Regions from separate parts of the Paenibacillus sp. S29 genome, predicted to be linked through region 1. Evidence: riboswitches for the same ligand, from Rfam matches in the RefSeq annotation. Region 1 holds a riboswitch; each other region holds the start of a gene.
What was found. Region 1 has a riboswitch for glycine ahead of sdaAB (L-serine ammonia-lyase, iron-sulfur-dependent subunit beta). Riboswitches for the same ligand answer to the same signal wherever they lie in the genome.
Positions count from the first base shown of each region.

Region 1 (3,280 bases):
ATTATAACGGAAACGAACACCAAAGTTGGTCGCCAGCCAATCGGAGCTTGTTAATCCTTGCATCGCCGGTGATGCAGCTTCTTCTGCAGTCATGCCTTTGGCCGGATTAGTATAGGCTCCACGACGGTAGCCATTCATAACTTCGGAGGAATCCCAACGGTTTTTGTTACGGTCCGCATTATAATGATCGGAGATGAAGAAGACGCTCCCCCCGTTATTCACGTATTGCAGCAGAGCAGCCTGCTCGGATGCCTTAAAGGCAACATTCGCTTCACCAATAATGAACACATCATATTGGCGCAGCTTGTCATATGTTATGGCCTGCTCTCCATAAGTAAAAGGAATGGGACGATTCAATTGGTCTACCGTAAAGCCTACATTACGCAGTCCATTGGCAAAGTCGGAGAAGGCGCCTTCAATGACCCAATCTGCTGCGCCAGCGGTCTGTGCGTGCGTATTATCGAACAGCACCTTTTTGCCTTTTCCATCCGGCAATGTAGTACCGGGTTGACCCGGGTTGCCAGGTTCACCTGGTTCCCCCGGCTCGCTTCCGCTCACCAGTTCAACAGCGCTTGGGCTTTTCACTCCACCAAAATTATTGTAGGCGCCGAGTGTACCCGTCACACGAATTTTGCTGCCGATCAGCTCAGGATGGCCTGACAGCCCAAATTGCCCTCTGTACGCTGAAGTCAGCTGTACATCCAATAGATTAGACGTATTACGTTCATTTGCCTGATCGGCAATCAGTACGTTAAAATCATTCGCGAACGGAGAAGAAAAGTTAGTCGTTTTCGATCCGGTAGCATGTCCGACGATGTAGCCTTCCACCGTCACCGTACCTCCACTGCTTTGGCCCTGAAGTGCTTCGGCTACTGTCAATGCTCCCTCTGCCTTGACCTGACCGAATGGTACGAAGATCCCGATCAGCAGTGATACGATTGCTGCTAGATGCAGCATCCCTTTTAAGCGTGAACCTGTGAACCGCAAGCCTTTTACCATACGTCAATATCCCTCCTATGTTTTCCATAAATGTACTTGTCCTTTATCAGATTAGCCGCCAATCTTCTAATTCCTTCCTGATTTCATCCATAATTATGTAAATTTTAATCTTTTTTATTGGAAACGCACCTGTTTATGTAAAAATTGAACCCTGTGATTGACACCGAGCACGGCATACATTACCCTAAGGAAGACATGTAGAACGGTATACGCGAATGAAGATGACGGGAGAGTCTGTCCAGGGAGCCTACACTCTGGCGGCACCGAAGGAGCAAGACGCCAGCACCCGGCTGGCGGATAATCTCTCAGGTCCATGTATCGTCATCTGACGCAACTCTGGAGAGAGCGCAAGCCACCCAAGGGGTAAGGCGGTAAGAACACCGCACGAAACTCTCAGGTAACGAGGACAGAGATAAGGGAAACTTCCTTATCCTGTCCTTTTTTGTGCTCACATTGCGCGTCAGCATTAGGAACCGTCATAAACGCGCAAAGACGCGGAAATACCATATAGTATGGTATTAGAACATACAGGGGGCCACACCATGCGTTTCAAAGATGTATTTTCCATTATCGGCCCGGCCATGACCGGACCTTCCAGTTCACACACCGCAGGCGCGGTGCGACTCGCACGCGTTGCCCGGCACTGGCTCGGAGTGCAGCCTGACCGTGCTCGCATGACATTATACGGCTCCTTTGCCGATACGTATAAAGGACACGGTACAGATCTGGCGCTCATCGCAGGACTGCTTAATTACGATACGGACGATCACCGGATTCCCGATGCCGAGCAATGGGCCGAACAAGCCGGGATGGCCGTGGAATTCGCCGTCAGCGGACTCCCCGCCCCTCATCCGAACACTGTCCGTTTCGAGCTGTGGAAGGGCGAGGATCAGCGCACACTGTTGGGCTCCTCCATCGGCGGCGGCAGCATCCATGTCCAGCAACTGAACGAATTCCGGGTCAATCTGACCGGGGAGTTGCCTACGCTGGTGCTTCTCCACTCGGATAAGCCCGGTACATTGGGCGCGATAACTTCAGCGCTGGGCGCGGCTCACATTAACATTGCCTATATGCACGTAGATCGCAAGGGCCGGGATGGTGAAGCGCTCACCGCCATTGAAACGGACAGTTCTGCTCCAGCTGAACTAATTGCGGAACTGCGTTCTTTACCTCATATGTATGAAATTAAGATGATTAATTTGAAAAAAGGAGCTGAATCCGATGCGGTTTAGCCATCTGCATGAGATCAGCGCTTTATGCGCTGAAGAATCCACCACGATTGGCCGCTTGATGATTCAAGAGCAGGTACAAGAAACGAATACAACGGAGGAAGAAATCTTTCGCCAAATGTCTGATTATTATGAAGTCATGAAGGAAGCCGTTCATCGCGGTCAGACACAAGACACCGTATCCCGCAGTGGATTGACGGGCGGTGACGGCAAGCGCCTAGCCGAGTATCTGCGGGCAGGGGAAACCTGCTCCGGTGATGCCTCCGCGCTCGCCATGGCTTATGCCCTCTCCGTGTCGGAGGTGAATGCATCCATGGGTCGCATTGTCGCCACGCCTACCGCAGGCTCATGTGGGGTTATCCCTGGTGTATTCATCAGTGCGCAGGAGCGGTTCGGCTGGGATGATGAGCATATGGTGCACGGCCTATTCGCCGCTGGAGCCATTGGCTACGTGATCGCCAACAACTCCTTCATTTCTGGCGCGGAGGGAGGCTGTCAGGCTGAGATTGGCTCAGCTATCGGGATGGCCGCTGGCGCTATGGTCGAGCTGCGCGGTGGTACGCCTGAACAGGCTGTTCACGCCGTGGGTCTCGCCCTTAAGAACACGCTCGGCCTGATTTGCGACCCCGTCGCCGGACTCGTGGAGATTCCGTGCATCGTGCGCAACGGGCTGGGATCCGTGACTGCACTTGCCGCAGCAGATATGGCTTTGGCGGGTGTGCGCAGCGCTATTCCGTCTGACGAAGTCATTGACGTGATGCTTGAAGTCGGCAGTGCGATGCCGTCGAAGCACCGCGAGACCGCCAAAGGCGGGTTGGCCCAGACGCCGACTGGCAAGCGTTTGACCGAATCACTTACACGCAACACACCAACCAAGAAGGATAAGTCATAAATTATAAGCGGTAGCCTCCTTAAAATAAAAGAGCAAGCCTATCGTCCTTGGACGTATGCTTGCTCTCTTTTTTACTGAACGGTTACCTGTACCTTCGTCATTTTACCTGCATATTTCACAGTAATTACAGCTTTACCCTTGCCCTGTGCCTTAATGTTAC
Region 1 is NZ_JBMOUI010000004.1:13,826-17,105, reverse strand. It holds gene ACL9RM_RS07840 (DUF6359 domain-containing protein) at 1-999, opposite strand, end outside; glycine riboswitch at 1,215-1,330, shown strand; gene sdaAB (L-serine ammonia-lyase, iron-sulfur-dependent subunit beta) at 1,542-2,231, shown strand; gene sdaAA (L-serine ammonia-lyase, iron-sulfur-dependent, subunit alpha) at 2,221-3,120, shown strand; gene ACL9RM_RS07825 (Ig-like domain-containing protein) at 3,192-3,280, opposite strand, start outside.

Region 2 (3,280 bases), on a different contig from region 1:
GGAGAACGGTTATCGTTAGGTTGCATTGTTCGCTGAAATGGGCTTTAAAGTATTCCGTATGTCCATCCGCTGGTCGCGGATTTTCCCGAATGGCTATGATGCCGAGCCGAATGAAGCAGGATTGCAATTCTACGACAATGTATTTGATGAGCTGCGCAAGTATAATATTGAGCCGCTGGTAACATTGTCACATTATGAAACACCGCTAGGTCTGACGCAGAAGTATAATGGCTGGCTGGGACGTGAAGTCATACAGCATTACGTAAATTATGCCGAAACGGTGTTTACGCGCTATAAGGATAAAGTAAAATACTGGCTGACCTTTAATGAAATCAATGTAATGACCATGAGCCCGTTCACCGGTGGCGGTGTGGTTATTGACCTCTGTGCATGACACGTATCGAATTGATTACTTGCGTCAGCATATTGCCCAAATGAAGGAAGCGATTGCCGACGGTGTTGATCTGCTTGGTTACACCAGCTGGGGCCCTATCGACCTTGTGAGCATGTCTACTTCCGAAATGTCCAAGCGCTACGGATTTATTTACGTTGATCTGGATGATGACGGTAACGGAACGCTCAAACGCTCCAAAAAGGACTCATTTAACTGGTATAAAAATGTGATAGCAACCAATGGTGAAGAATTGTAATTCCATATCGTCTCGGGCGGGTATAGCAGAGGACATTCTAAGGATGCAATCTGCTGTACCCGCTTTTTCGATAGACACAATAATAATATTTCAGAGGGCTTCACAAACTTTTCACTTGTAATAAGCTGAAAGTTTTCTGTATAATAAATAAAAATTTCATATGTCTGGTTGATGTTTGCGGGAGATGGAACGAAAGTTCCGACCGAAGGGGCAAAACTCTCAGGTGCTTAGGCTGGTTACAGCAACAAGCGGGGACCGTAAACGGACAGAACTCTGGAGAGACCCTTAATTGGGCGCCGAAGGTGCACCGCAGAGAACATCTGCTTAAACTCTCAGGCAAAAGGACAGAGACGCGAATAACCTGTGACAGGGAGTGCTCTAGGCTTTTTTATAAGCTATTAGAGGGAGAAACCTGCACAAGATGGTTGTATTTTTTCGTGCCTTTAACCTCTCCAGGAGTCGAATCAGCGGATTTGACTCTTTTTTGTTTTCTAATATGCTGGAGGAGCGGGTTGAAATGAATTTGGTACATGTATTAGAAACGATTGACAGCTGGATATGGGGAGCGCCGCTTCTTATTCTCGTAATGGGCACTGGGTTGTGGCTAACGATCCGTTTGAAGCTACTTCAGATTATTCGATTGCCTTTGGCGCTCAAGCTAATTGGTAAAGCGCCGGACGAAGGTAGCGGAGATGTAAGCAGCTTCGGAGCATTGAGTACGGCACTGGCAGCTACTGTAGGTACAGGAAGTATCGTCGGCGTGGCAACAGCGATCAAACTGGGTGGGCCCGGTTCATTATTCTGGATGCTGGTTGCAGCTTTTTTCGGGATGGCAACCAAATATGCGGAAGGATTATTATCCGTTAAATACCGTGTTAAAGACCGGAACGGACAATTTTCAGGTGGCCCGATGTATTATATTGAAAACGGGCTTGGCCGCCGTTTCAAGCCGTTGGCGATGTTGTTTGCCTTTTCTGGTGTTCTTGTAGCCCTATTTGGAATCGGTACTTTTCCGCAAGTAAAGGCTATCGTTTCTTCGACGGAAAGTAGCTTTGGAGTGCCAACGGTAGTTACAGCGATCATTATTGCCGTGTTAACTGCTGTTGTTACGATTGGAGGACTCAAAAGTATTTCCAAGGTATCCACAAAGATTGTTCCATTCATGTCGGGGCTCTATATCGTAGTTTGCTTAATTGTACTCATTAAGTTTGCAGGAGAGCTTCCTCATGCGATTGCTTTAGTATTACAAGGGGCCTTCTCGACCACATCTGCAACGGGTGGATTTGCCGGAGCGACGATTATGTTGGCGATGCGAAGCGGAGTTGCCAGAGGTATTTTTGCTAATGAAGCCGGTTTGGGAAGTGCGCCGATTGCAGCAGCTGCTGCTAAGACGAAATGGCCTGCAGAACAAGGGCTGATATCCATGACAGGCGTATTTATTGATACAATGATTATTTGTAATCTGACGGGATTTACGTTGCTGGTTACGGGAATATGGAGTGGAAATGACGATGGAGGTCTGATGACCCAGCATGCGTTTTCCAGTGCCTTTCCGGCTGGTGCAGAGCTCGTGACGATTAGCCTTATTTTATTTGCGTTCACAACGATACTTGGCTGGAATTACTACGGGGAACGTTGTGTTGAATATTTACTGGGTGTCAAATGGATTAAACCATACCGTTATCTGTTCATCGCACTTGTAGCAGGAGGTGCGTTCATCAAGTTGGAAGCCATTTGGCTGCTGGCAGATATCTTTAACGCAATGATGGCTTTCCCGAATCTGATTGCACTGCTTGGCTTATCGGGAATCGTAGTTGCAGAAACCCGAAACTATATGGATTCTCTGTATCCTAATAAGAAAAAGGGCATTCTTGCAGGTGCCAATGTAGGGGCAGCTATTCAAGTAGAAGAAAAGGGACACACGGTTAATTCATAAATTCCAAAAGGGAGTGCCCTCAGCCATCATAGGCTTGAGGACACTCCCTTTTGAATGTTATAACGATGCACGCAAAATAGCTAAAATATCTTCTTGATTCAGCTTTTTATAATTACCAAAGCCTCCGTATTCCATTTCATGGGCTGCAATGTTTGCGATTTTTTCCAATTGCTCATCATTAATATTGTAATCGGCCAGGGTGGAAGGGGCACCGAGACTTGTCCAGAATGCACTAAGACGGTCAATACCTTCCAAGGCGATTTCTCTATCTGTTTTACCTACGGTGTCTAAGTCAAACATGCTGAGCATCAGCCGCTTCATGCGTGCAGCATCCTGATCCACTGTATGTCTCATCCAGTTGGGAAACAGAATTGCCAGACCGCCAGCATGAGGAATATCATATACAGCGGATAATGCATGTTCAATCGTATGCGAAGCCCAATCCCCGAAGTAGCCCATTTGCAGTGTTCCGTTAAGAGCAATCGTTCCGGCATATAAAATCGTTTCACGATGCTCGTAGTTGTGCAAATCCTCCAGCAGTTTAGGTGCAGTTTCGATCACGGTTTGCAGCACGGAAAAGCACATACGATCTTGCAACGGTGTATTTTTAACATTGTGAAAATACTGTTCAAACACATGGCTCATCATATCCACCATGCCATATACCGTCTGATCACGTGGCACAGAGAAGGTA
Region 2 is NZ_JBMOUI010000007.1:64,149-67,428, reverse strand. It holds partial or broken gene ACL9RM_RS13755 (glycoside hydrolase family 1 protein) at 20-650, shown strand; glycine riboswitch at 819-895, shown strand; glycine riboswitch at 914-1,008, shown strand; gene ACL9RM_RS13750 (alanine/glycine:cation symporter family protein) at 1,168-2,586, shown strand; gene ACL9RM_RS13745 (iron-containing alcohol dehydrogenase) at 2,644-3,280, opposite strand, start outside.
Region 2: another riboswitch for glycine. It lies ahead of ACL9RM_RS13750 (alanine/glycine:cation symporter family protein); the one in region 1 lies ahead of sdaAB (L-serine ammonia-lyase, iron-sulfur-dependent subunit beta).

Region 3 (3,280 bases), on a different contig from region 1:
TTAAAATTCATACTAAATGACAGCGCTATCTTCATCAACGAAATGAAAACGTACTTTCGTCATGAACGTTGATGACAACATTTAAATTTAAATTATCCGAGAAGGTATTATACCTGCATAATTCTTCTTAATATGACCTGTAGCTATAGAAATTAGTCGAAAAACCGTACTGGATTATGTATGATTCTTACTATAGGGACAACCCTCTACATCAGAATAAAACACGTAATTACGTCTGAAAAAAGACAAAAAAATAGCCGCTATGTCAAATCATAGCGACTGTTGTATACAAAAATCGAGCAGACAAATAACACTCTTATTCCATACTACATTGCTCCATTACTGCTCATCGGAAATCAACTGCTCGTATTGATCCGCAGACAGTAGCTTGCCCAATGCTTCCTCCACATCTTTACCCATCTCTACTTCGATCATCCAACCTTTTTCATAGGGAGATTCATTCACTAGCTCAGGCGTACTTTCCAGCGCTTCATTCACTTTTAATACGGTTCCCGTCACCGGAGCAAAAAGGTCGGATACCGTCTTCACCGATTCAATCGTACCGATCTCCGCTCCCTGCTCAATCGTTACTCCCACCTCAGGTAATTCTACAAAAACAATATCACCCAGTTGATGCTGTGCAAAGTCTGTAATACCAATCCGCAACGTTCCATTCTCTGTGCGCTGAACCCACTCATGTTCGTCTGTATACCAAAGTTGCTGCTTTACTTCACCCATCCTGTTCCCCTCACTTCCATATGAATAAAATCGCTTTTGCTCACCTGTATTAGACAGGTTAAGATTATGACAACAGGAACACTCATGTCAATAATACTAACAAAAATACTTCATATGACCTCATATGGCGTACTATATAAAAATATGATAACTTATAACAAACGCTTACATATCCTTATTTATATATTAAATGTTTTTTCTATTGTTTTTGATGACATTTTTATTGACATTTTGAATGAATTTGCGTATTAATGGGTTATAGCAAATGCTTTGGAAAACACCCCGACAACTGCAAACGCGGATGAACGCGGAGGGAGAGACTGCCAAAAAGATTCGCATAGCTGTTGCCGCTTATGAGACATAAGTGCACGCGAATCGGATCAAGTTGTTATCTGCAAAGCCAGGTAATATACTGTTGATCCCGAAGGTAGCGCCGAAGGAGTAAGCCTGCATTGTAGGTGAATCTCTCAGGCAAAAGGACCTCTGCCGGACGCATCTCTGGAGAGCATTCGCTATTGGAGCGGATCACCCAAGGGGAAACCCGGTACATACCGGGGTAACTTTCTGGTATCAAGGACAGAGCTGAAAAAAGAGTGTAGACTGCCGTCTATACGTTTTTTTCGGCCTGTCTTTTTTGTTTAGCCGATCACACCGGATAGGAGTGGAAAAATGACTAATTTGCGAAAAACACCGCTATATTCGTCCTACGGGACGCAGTCTGGGGTTCGTTGTATTGACTTTGGCGGCTGGGAGCTCCCCGTTCAGTTTAGCGGCATTCAAAAGGAGCATGAGGCCGTCCGGCAACGTGCGGGTTTATTCGATGTATCGCATATGGGCGAATTTTTGGTTGAAGGCAAAGAGGCCGAAGCTTTTCTGCAAAGGGTGACCACGAATGATGTCAGCCAGTTGGAACTAGGTCAGGCACAATATTCACTCCTGTGTTACCCCGATGGAGGGGTAGTAGACGACCTGCTTGTTTACTGCAAAGGACCGGAGCGCTACATGCTCGTTGTGAACGCCTCTAACATCGATAAGGATTGGGATTGGCTAATTCGCCATATGCCTGCATCCGTTCACATGGAGAATGTGTCTGATGCGATAGCATTGCTGGCGTTGCAAGGACCGGAAGCAGCACGTATTGCCGCAGCCGTGGCAGATACGGACATTACGAATCTGGCATCTTTTCGCTTCCATGAGAATGTGCCATTGTTCGGAGCAAAAGCACTCGTCTCACGAACCGGATATACGGGTGAAGACGGTTTTGAATTTTACGTACCTGCCGCGGAAGCACCAGCCGTATGGGAGGGTTTGCTTCGTTCCGGTGAGTCGTATGGGCTGATTCCCGCTGGACTTGGTGCTCGGGATACCCTACGCTTTGAGGCACGGTTGCCGCTGTACGGACAGGAGTTATCTGCCACGATTTCACCGCTCGAAGCCGGTCTAGGTTTCTTCGTCAAGCTGAATAAAGGAGATTTTATCGGTAGAGAAGCACTGCAACGTCAGAAAGAACAAGGGATTCCTCGCAAATTGATCGGGCTGGAAATGATGGATCGCGGTATCCCTCGCGCCCATTACCCGGTATTCGCAGAAGGACAACGCATCGGTGAGGTCACAACGGGGACTCAGTCGCCCACCTTGAAGCGTAATCTCGGCCTCGCCTTGGTAGACAGTCGTTTTAGCGCCCTCTCCACACCGCTGGAGGTTGAGATTCGTGGCAAACGCCTGCGTGCCGAGGTGGTGGCAGCACCCTTTTATAAACGCCCGCGCTGATCTTAAACTCTCTTCATTTCAATAAAGCAAACATGTCAGATATGAACTTCTGGGTTTTCCATCTCACACTTTTTTATTAGCTAATTTACGATTTAAAATTTTGCTTTTCGAAAGGAGCCAGAACCTATGAAGCAGCATCGTTATCTCCCTATGACTGAACAGGATCAAACCGAAATGCTGCGTGTGGTCGGCGTTTCATCCATCGATGATTTATTCAGTGACATTCCTGAGGCCATTCGATATCAAGGGGAGCTCCCTCTTTCTTCTCGGCTCGACGAGAGAGCCTTGACCCGACATTTGGCCGAGCTGGCCGGACACAACGCCAATACAGACACACATGCCAGCTTTCTTGGCGCAGGAATTTATGATCATCATATTCCGTCTGTCATCCAGCACATCACTTCACGCTCGGAATTCTATACAGCCTACACCCCCTATCAGCCGGAAGTAAGCCAAGGCGAGCTACAAGCCATTTTCGAATTTCAGTCGTATATTTGCGAATTGACGGGCATGGCTGTAGCTAATGCCAGCATGTACGACGGAGCGACTGCACTGGCGGAAGCGGGCTCACTGTCCGCTGCGGCTACCCGCCGTAAACAGCTTATCGTATCAAGGTCTGTCCATCCGGAGGCACGTCAGGTATTGGCAGCCTATGCACGTGGATTGGATTTGGACATCGTGGAAATCGGCTGTTCGGACGGCGTAACGGATGCTGATGCGTTAGCGGCGGCCGTATCGGAACAGACCGCGGCTGTATTGGTCCAAAGCCCCA
Region 3 is NZ_JBMOUI010000014.1:85,380-88,659, reverse strand. It holds gene gcvH (glycine cleavage system protein GcvH) at 340-738, opposite strand; glycine riboswitch at 1,040-1,231, shown strand; gene gcvT (glycine cleavage system aminomethyltransferase GcvT) at 1,408-2,508, shown strand; gene gcvPA (aminomethyl-transferring glycine dehydrogenase subunit GcvPA) at 2,635-3,280, shown strand, end outside.
Region 3: another riboswitch for glycine. It lies ahead of gcvT (glycine cleavage system aminomethyltransferase GcvT); the one in region 1 lies ahead of sdaAB (L-serine ammonia-lyase, iron-sulfur-dependent subunit beta).